2 regions of the Corynebacterium sp. 22-2729 genome follow, and region 1 is predicted to be linked to the other one. Evidence: predicted binding sites of a transcription regulator. Region 1 holds the regulator's gene; the other holds the start of a gene.

Evidence for each region. The regulator LexA, encoded in region 1, represses DNA repair genes until DNA is damaged. The targets are predictions, from matches to a motif close to CGAACANNTGTTCG.
Region 2: a site for LexA is predicted at 1,797-1,810, ahead of ACUY2T_RS07430 (SAV_6107 family HEPN domain-containing protein). Genes of this name have one in related genera too.

The regions. Positions count from the first base shown of each region.
Region 1 covers NZ_JBRBCA010000010.1:65,297-68,705, forward strand. Annotated here, with positions in the region: gene hflX (GTPase HflX) at 1-352, shown strand, start outside; gene ACUY2T_RS08425 (DeoR/GlpR family DNA-binding transcription regulator) at 349-1,149, opposite strand; gene lexA (transcriptional repressor LexA) at 1,210-1,995, opposite strand; gene nrdR (transcriptional regulator NrdR) at 2,709-3,200, shown strand; gene hrpA (ATP-dependent RNA helicase HrpA) at 3,197-3,409, opposite strand, start outside.
Region 2 covers NZ_JBRBCA010000008.1:107,862-111,270, reverse strand. Annotated here, with positions in the region: gene metF (methylenetetrahydrofolate reductase [NAD(P)H]) at 82-1,050, shown strand; gene ACUY2T_RS07435 (GNAT family N-acetyltransferase) at 1,115-1,747, opposite strand; gene ACUY2T_RS07430 (SAV_6107 family HEPN domain-containing protein) at 1,909-2,334, shown strand; gene ACUY2T_RS07425 (DUF3040 domain-containing protein) at 2,484-2,885, shown strand.

The DNA of each region.
Region 1 (3,409 bases):
CGAGGAATCCGGACAGGAGGCGCCACCGGAAATTCTGGTGGTGAACAAGATCGATACCGCGGACCCACTGGTGCTCGCCGAACTACGTCACCGAGTGCCGGATGCCGTCTTTGTGTCGGCGAAAACAGGTGAAGGGATTGCCGAGCTGGAGGCTCAGCTGGAGTTGTTCCTGAATTCCCTGGATTCCCATGTCACGTTGCACGTGCCTTTTGACCGCGGCGATATCGTGGCCAAAGTCCACGAACTGGGAACGGTAATTGCAGAGGACTATGACGCAGAGGGAACGAAACTAGAGGTTCGTTTGCCGAATGTAGTGGCAGGGGAGTTGCAGGAGTTCAGAGCCGCAGACTAGCTGCCAAAGCTGACGTCGATACCGAGATTGCGCAGCTCGGAAACGTAGGGCTGCGGGGCGTCCTCGTCGGTCACGACGGCACTGATGTCCTGGATAGTTGCGAAGCTCACCAGATAGTCCAGGCCAAACTTCGTGGAATCGCACAGAGCGACTACGCGGTCGGAGTTTGCCACCATAGAGCGCTTGATTGCTCCTTCTTGGGCATCGGGAGTGGATAGCCCATGATCGATAGTAAGGGCATTGGTTCCAATGAATGCAACATCGGCATGGAGGACGCCGAGGGCGCGGGTGGCAAGGTCGCCAACGACGGCCTGAGACAGGGCGCGGACGTGCCCACCGATTAGTTGGACATCGCAACGGGGGGATTCCGCCAATGTGGTGGCAATAAAGAAAGAGTTCGTGACGATATTGAGCTTCGGTGCCATCAGCTTGGGATCGTTTGTGGCATTGGCTTCGGCGATGGCCTCGGCAAAGACGCCCGTGGTGGTACCTGCATCGATGAAGATGGTGCTGCCTGTTTCCGGAAGGAGCTTTACTGCAGCTTGGGCGATTGACCGCTTGGCTCCGAGAGATGCCTTTGAACGTGTGGCAAGAGTGGTGAAGTCTGTACGGAAATCCTGCGCCGGAACCGCTCCGCCGTGGATGCGGAAGAGCTCACCGCCGTCAGAGAGAATCGCGAGGTCGCGGCGAATTGTTTCCGCGGTGACGCCGAACTTCTCCGCCAGTTCATTCACAGTAACCCTGCCGTGAATGGCGGTGAGGGAGGCTATTTGACGGCGCCGTTCTGCTGATTCCATAGGCGCTACTTTAGTGCCAAGCGGGTCGGAGACGGCGGCGTCAGAACCAATAGGGGGGAGTTAAATCTTGCGCAGAACCGCTGCGACCTTACCTAGGATGGTTGCTTCCTCGGCAGGGATAGGTTCGAACAGGGGGTTGTGGGGGATAAGCCACAGTCCGTCGGCATCCTTTTGGAACTCCTTTACGGTGGCCTCACCGTCGATCATGGCGGCGACAAAATCGCCGAACTCGGCGACGGCCTGGGAGCGAACCACGACCCAGTCTCCGTTGAAGATGCCGGCATCATGCATAGACTCGCCCACGACCTGCAACAAGAAGAGCTCTCCGTTACCTACCAACTCCTGTGGTAGTGGGAAGTGAGCCTCAACATTTTGCTCTGCAAGGATCGGGGCGCCAGCGGCGATCTGCCCCACAACCGGGACGTAGGTGGCCTCTGGCATGAGCTCTCCCTCGTCGGAAGTCGGGGGCGGAGTAGCTGCTTGCGGCGTGGGTTTAGTCTGGGCCGGGAGTTGCACGCCGTCGAAGGAGCGCACATCAACCGCGCGAGGTCGCTTGCCATCGCGGCGTAGATGTCCGCGCTTCTCCAGCTGGGTGAGATGATAAGAAACCGATGACGTCGAGTGCAGTCCTACAGCATCGGCAATTTCGCGAATACTTGGCGGGTAACCGCGGATGACCGTCGAATCGCGAATGACTTCGAGAATGCGGCGCTGGCGAGTGCTTAGGGCTGGCTTCTTGCCGTCCTTCTGAGCTTGCTTCTCCGCACGCTTGTCAGCCTCGGACTTCGGAGGACGCCCAAGCTTAGGGCGAGGGGAAGGGCTTTCGGTGGGTTGGTCGGTGGACACGGTTATACCTCATTCCGGCGGGGTCTCTTTATCGGTATTTCGCGATCTGCATCCACACTACCCGAAATAGAACGCATTTCTAGTATATGTGTTCGAAAAAGTTTAGATTTGTCTAGACATGTTCGAACATGCGTGCTAAATTTTGTGCTGTGTTCGAGATTCGAACAGATGATCTAGAAACCAGAATTTTTGAAGTTCCCTGTCGGGCGTGAATGGTTCACTAGGGCAACAGCCAAGGGAATAAGACGTAGGCGCTAAGGCGCTTTGCTGATTGGCCTTACGTCGCATTGTAAAGGAGTAGCCACATGACCACCTCGATCATTCGTCCCGCAACTACTGTCCAGTCTGCATCGCATGTCCGTGTGCTTCCTGATGATCGGGTTGCGCCACTTCGTAGGCCTCAAGTTCTTAAGCCTAATTGGGAAGCACTGGATTCTAGGGGTAATTCGAACACCTTTGGGTATTCTTCTGCACCTGTTGCGCGTTCGATTCCGCGCCGCAAGATGGATCGCATCTCCGGCGCAAACGAATGCCTGTTCGACAATCAAATGGGATGGGTAGATAGAGTTCGCGCACGAACGGAGCGAATCATTCACTCGCCTGGTGGAACCGCGGTCTCCCTTGGAGTGATGTCCACGCTGCTTGGGTTTGCGCCTCTTCTCATCCCATAGTTCAGCTTCTGTGTCGGGGGAGGGGCGACTAAGCTGAGAAGGGTGTTGTGCCCCTCCTGTAGCTCAGATTCATCCCGCGTTGTTGATTCGCGATCCATTGAGATGGGTGTTTCTATCCGACGTCGTCGCGAATGCAGTCAATGCCAGACCCGCTTCACCACTATTGAAAGGTCTGTTCTGTTGGTAGTGAAGCGCAATGGAGTGACCGAGGAATTCAGTAGAGAAAAAGTTATCAAGGGCGTGCGTCGGGCATGTCAGGGGCGCGACGTCTCCGACGACGCATTAAAGCGTCTGGCACACGAAGTGGAACAAGCCGTTCGAGTGACACATGGCTCCCAAGTACCCGCAAACCAGATCGGCCTGGCGATCTTGGATCCACTCCGAACCTTGGACGAGGTGGCTTATCTGCGTTTCGCCTCCGTGTATAAGTCTTTTAATTGTGCCGAAGACTTCGAGCAGGAAATCGAATCGCTGCGTGCCCACCGCCAGTCTCTAGCCCAGCATCCTGAAGAGTCTGAAGGCGACGACAGCTAACGGATCTTCTCCAATTTCTTACGGATACGCTGCAGGGATACCGAATGCGCTGTGCCTAGGTTCTGCGCAAAGAGGCTGACTCGAAACTCCTCGATCATCCAGCGCACCTCCTTGATCTGTGGGGAGACAGCCCTCGCCGTTGGGAGCCGCTTCTTCGTCTTTTCCAAGAGATCAAAAGCCTCTTGAACCTCTTCGTCCAGATCCTCTTC
Region 2 (3,409 bases), on a different contig from region 1:
TGGGGGTGAGCGAGTATCGAATTTCGGCGAATTATTGCCAATGTCTTGAAATGGACAGCTCTGTCTATATGATCTTTGGGTATGGCTAGTATCCGCAGGCAGGTTGCCGTATCCCAGTCACTTTCCCTCCATACGCCGGGGCGTGTACCGTTCTCTGTCGAGTTCATGCCGCCGCGCGATGACGCTGCCGAGGAGCGGCTCTGGAATGCAGCGGAAGCTTTCCACGATCTCGGTGTGAGCTTCGTATCCGTGACCTACGGCGCCGGCGGAAGCACCCGCGAGCGCACTCTGCGCGTTGCCGAGCGACTGGGCACCAAGCCGCTGACCACTCTGGTGCATATGACGCTGGTGCAGCACACACAGGAAGAGCTGCGGGAGATGCTGCGCACCTATGCATCGCTGGGGCTGACCAATCTGCTAGCTCTGCGCGGCGACCCGCCGGGCGACCCTAACGCTGAATGGGTGGCTACACCGGGTGGTCTAAATTACGCCAGCGAGTTGATCGACATGATTCGTGAGATGCCCGAATGTGCGGACTTTGACATCGGCATCGCCAGCTTCCCGGAAGGTCACTACCGCACCGGATCGCTAGAGCAAGATACCGAATACACCTTGGCGAAACTTCGCGCCGGGGCACAGTATTCCATTACACAGATGTTCTTTGATGTGGACCATTACCTGCGTCTGCGTGACCGGTTAGCCAAGGCGGACCCGGAACATGGGCAGAAGCCGATCATCCCAGGGCTTATGCCGATTACGTCGCTGCGTAGCGTGCGGCGCCAAATGGAGCTGGCGGGTGCTGCCCTGCCACCGGAATTGGAGAAGCGTCTACTCGATGCCGCTGCAGGAGATGAGGTGGCTAACCGTGATGCCATTCGCGAGGTGGGCATTGAGGTGACCACCGAGATGGCGGAGCGCCTGATTGCCGAAGGCGTGCCAGATCTGCACTTCATGACGATGAATAACGTGCGGGCTACTCAGGAGGTTCTGCACAATTTGGGAATGGCGCCAGCATGGGGGCAGGGGCTTGGGCACGACATGGTTCGCTAGGCACCTCGGTAGTGGAGTCGCTAGATGCCCAGCAGTGGCCCTGTATTGGTGAGCTATTGGTGAGTTAGTTGCACGTTCGCTGCAGGATGCCGAATGGTCGCGGATCTGCAGGGAACTTGAAGTTTCGCAGCACATCGGTGAACCCGGCTCGGCGATAAAGCTGCCAGGCGGCATTTGCTTCACCTTCTACCTCCGGAGTGGAGAGCATCACTGTACTCTGCGGCGTTCGCTGGAGGAGGTCGTTGAGGATTTTGGTGCCGACGCCCTCACCCTGCGCTGGGGGCAGGACATGTATCTCGGAGAGCTCTGCGTAGGTATGCAGTATGCGGGACACCTCTGTGCGGGAGTATCCGTTAAGAACCAGGCCGCGTGCGACCTGCCGATACCACCATGTTTGCGGGGAACCGCGAAAGGTGAAGCCGATTCCGATGCAACGCTGGCGTGAATTGTCTGGGTCTGGAGCTTCGTCAGCGTGGTGTAGGAGCGCCATGGTGCAGGTGAAGTCCGGCTGGGAGGCGTTGTAGAACCACAGGGATTTGCGCTGTGGATGGGTCTCTTTGGGGTAGTTCATTGCGGCGAGGTGAATGTCGATGAGCTCGTCGAGCCGCGCAATGAACTGGCGGTTGTTGACAGGGGTGATGGATACGCGCAGGGAGGAATCGTCGGAAGTTGGTTGGGCGTACGTGTCCTGGGGCATGGAAACAATAGTGCCACCTTCTGGCGGAATGAACTCAAAAATAGACAATAAGACATGTGTTCGATTATTGTCGGCTTGGGGCTGGGTGGTGTCCAGGGAACTTTCTAATGTGAGACCCAAAACTTGCATAGAACAGCGACTGAGCAAACTAGGGGATGAGAATGATGGCCGTACAGGAAAAGCAGATTGGAGCCCGGGCTAGGTACAGTCGCTCCCTGGGCGCGAGGGGGTTCCTGGACGAGGCAGAGCGACAGCTGGCACTGTCGCGAGCGGAACTGCGCGAGCCAGAGGCGATCGTATATGCCTACCGCGCCGGGCTGAGGGCGGCAGGGGCGTTGATTGAATGGGAGATGGCCTCGCGGAAGCGTCGCCCTTCCGGGAGCGCGTGGGCAAAGCTGAGGGTGCTTCGCCCGGATCTTGAAGATTGGGCTGAAACCTTTGAAGCGCATGCCCGAGTGGCGAGCCGGGCTGGCTTGGGGCTTAGCCAGGGAATACCTGCGGATTCCCGGGGCGTGATTTACCGCGATGCTTGCGATCTAGTAGACCTAGCGCGAGCGGCGGTGGATTACCTACCAAAGGTGGCCTAGAGCTCCTCAAACAATGCACATCATTGTTTGAAAACCGCAGGTTGATGTAGGGTGGGTGGGGTAAACACGGGTGGAGCGCACCCGGGCTGGAAACTTTTTCTGCGGGTTGTCCGTTGGAAGAAGTAGCCGCAAAGAATTGGGAGGTCGCGATGGCTCTATCAGAGCAAGAGCAGAGGATGCTCGCGGAGATCGAACAGGCGCTGATTGCTGAGGATCCGCGCCTGGCGAAGCAGGCTTCCACCAATGGCAAGCGGACAATGAACTTCAACATCCGTTCTATCGCGCTCATTGTTCTCGGGCTCACGGTGATGGTTGGTGGGATTGCAGCCTCTCAACTGTCGCTGTGGTTCGTGGCTCTAAGTGTCCTCGGATTTTTGATCATGTTCGGTGGTGGCTTGCTGGCTTTCCAGCCGAATGAGGATCCGGAGGCTGCAGCTATCAAGCGCTCCAAGGCGGGAAAGCCCCGCAAGGCACGTGCCCTGAAGGGAACGTCCGGTGGCGGGCTCGGCGATCGGATGGAAGATAGTTTCCGCCGTCGCTTTGAGCGTTAAAGCGTTGCGGAACAAGAAAACCACCGCCTCCCAGCCGGGAGGACGGTGGTTTTTAGTTTGCGGCTGGGGCTAGTTTCACCCTTGAGTCAGGGGACTTCTACTTCTTCGGGGATTTACCGTGGCGCGATGTGGGAATTGTTGGGGCATCGAGTTTGAGTCAGTACAACCTATCCAGCACGCTGGCATTTTCGATCTCTAGGGGTGGGGTGCATGCCTCGTAGTTGCCGGTTGTGTAGCGCATGTCGTATCTCCTTGGTCGGTATCGAACTTGCTACATAATTCAGGCTAGCACTCAAAAGGTAAACCTTATTTTTCGGTGTGCGAGTTGGGTGTGGGCGCCCCACTTTCCCCCACTTTGAATATTCTATGCATAGTCATCCGGGGTGAAGGGTGGTCGTGTGTAAGGGGGAAACGCTGTCTACCTGTGCTAAAACGGTGCTTTTAGTAGGGGGCTCGGGGTGGGGGAGAGTGTGGCGTCGTAGTAAAGAAGAGGGGGGATGTAAAGATCGTGCGTTGGTTGTGAA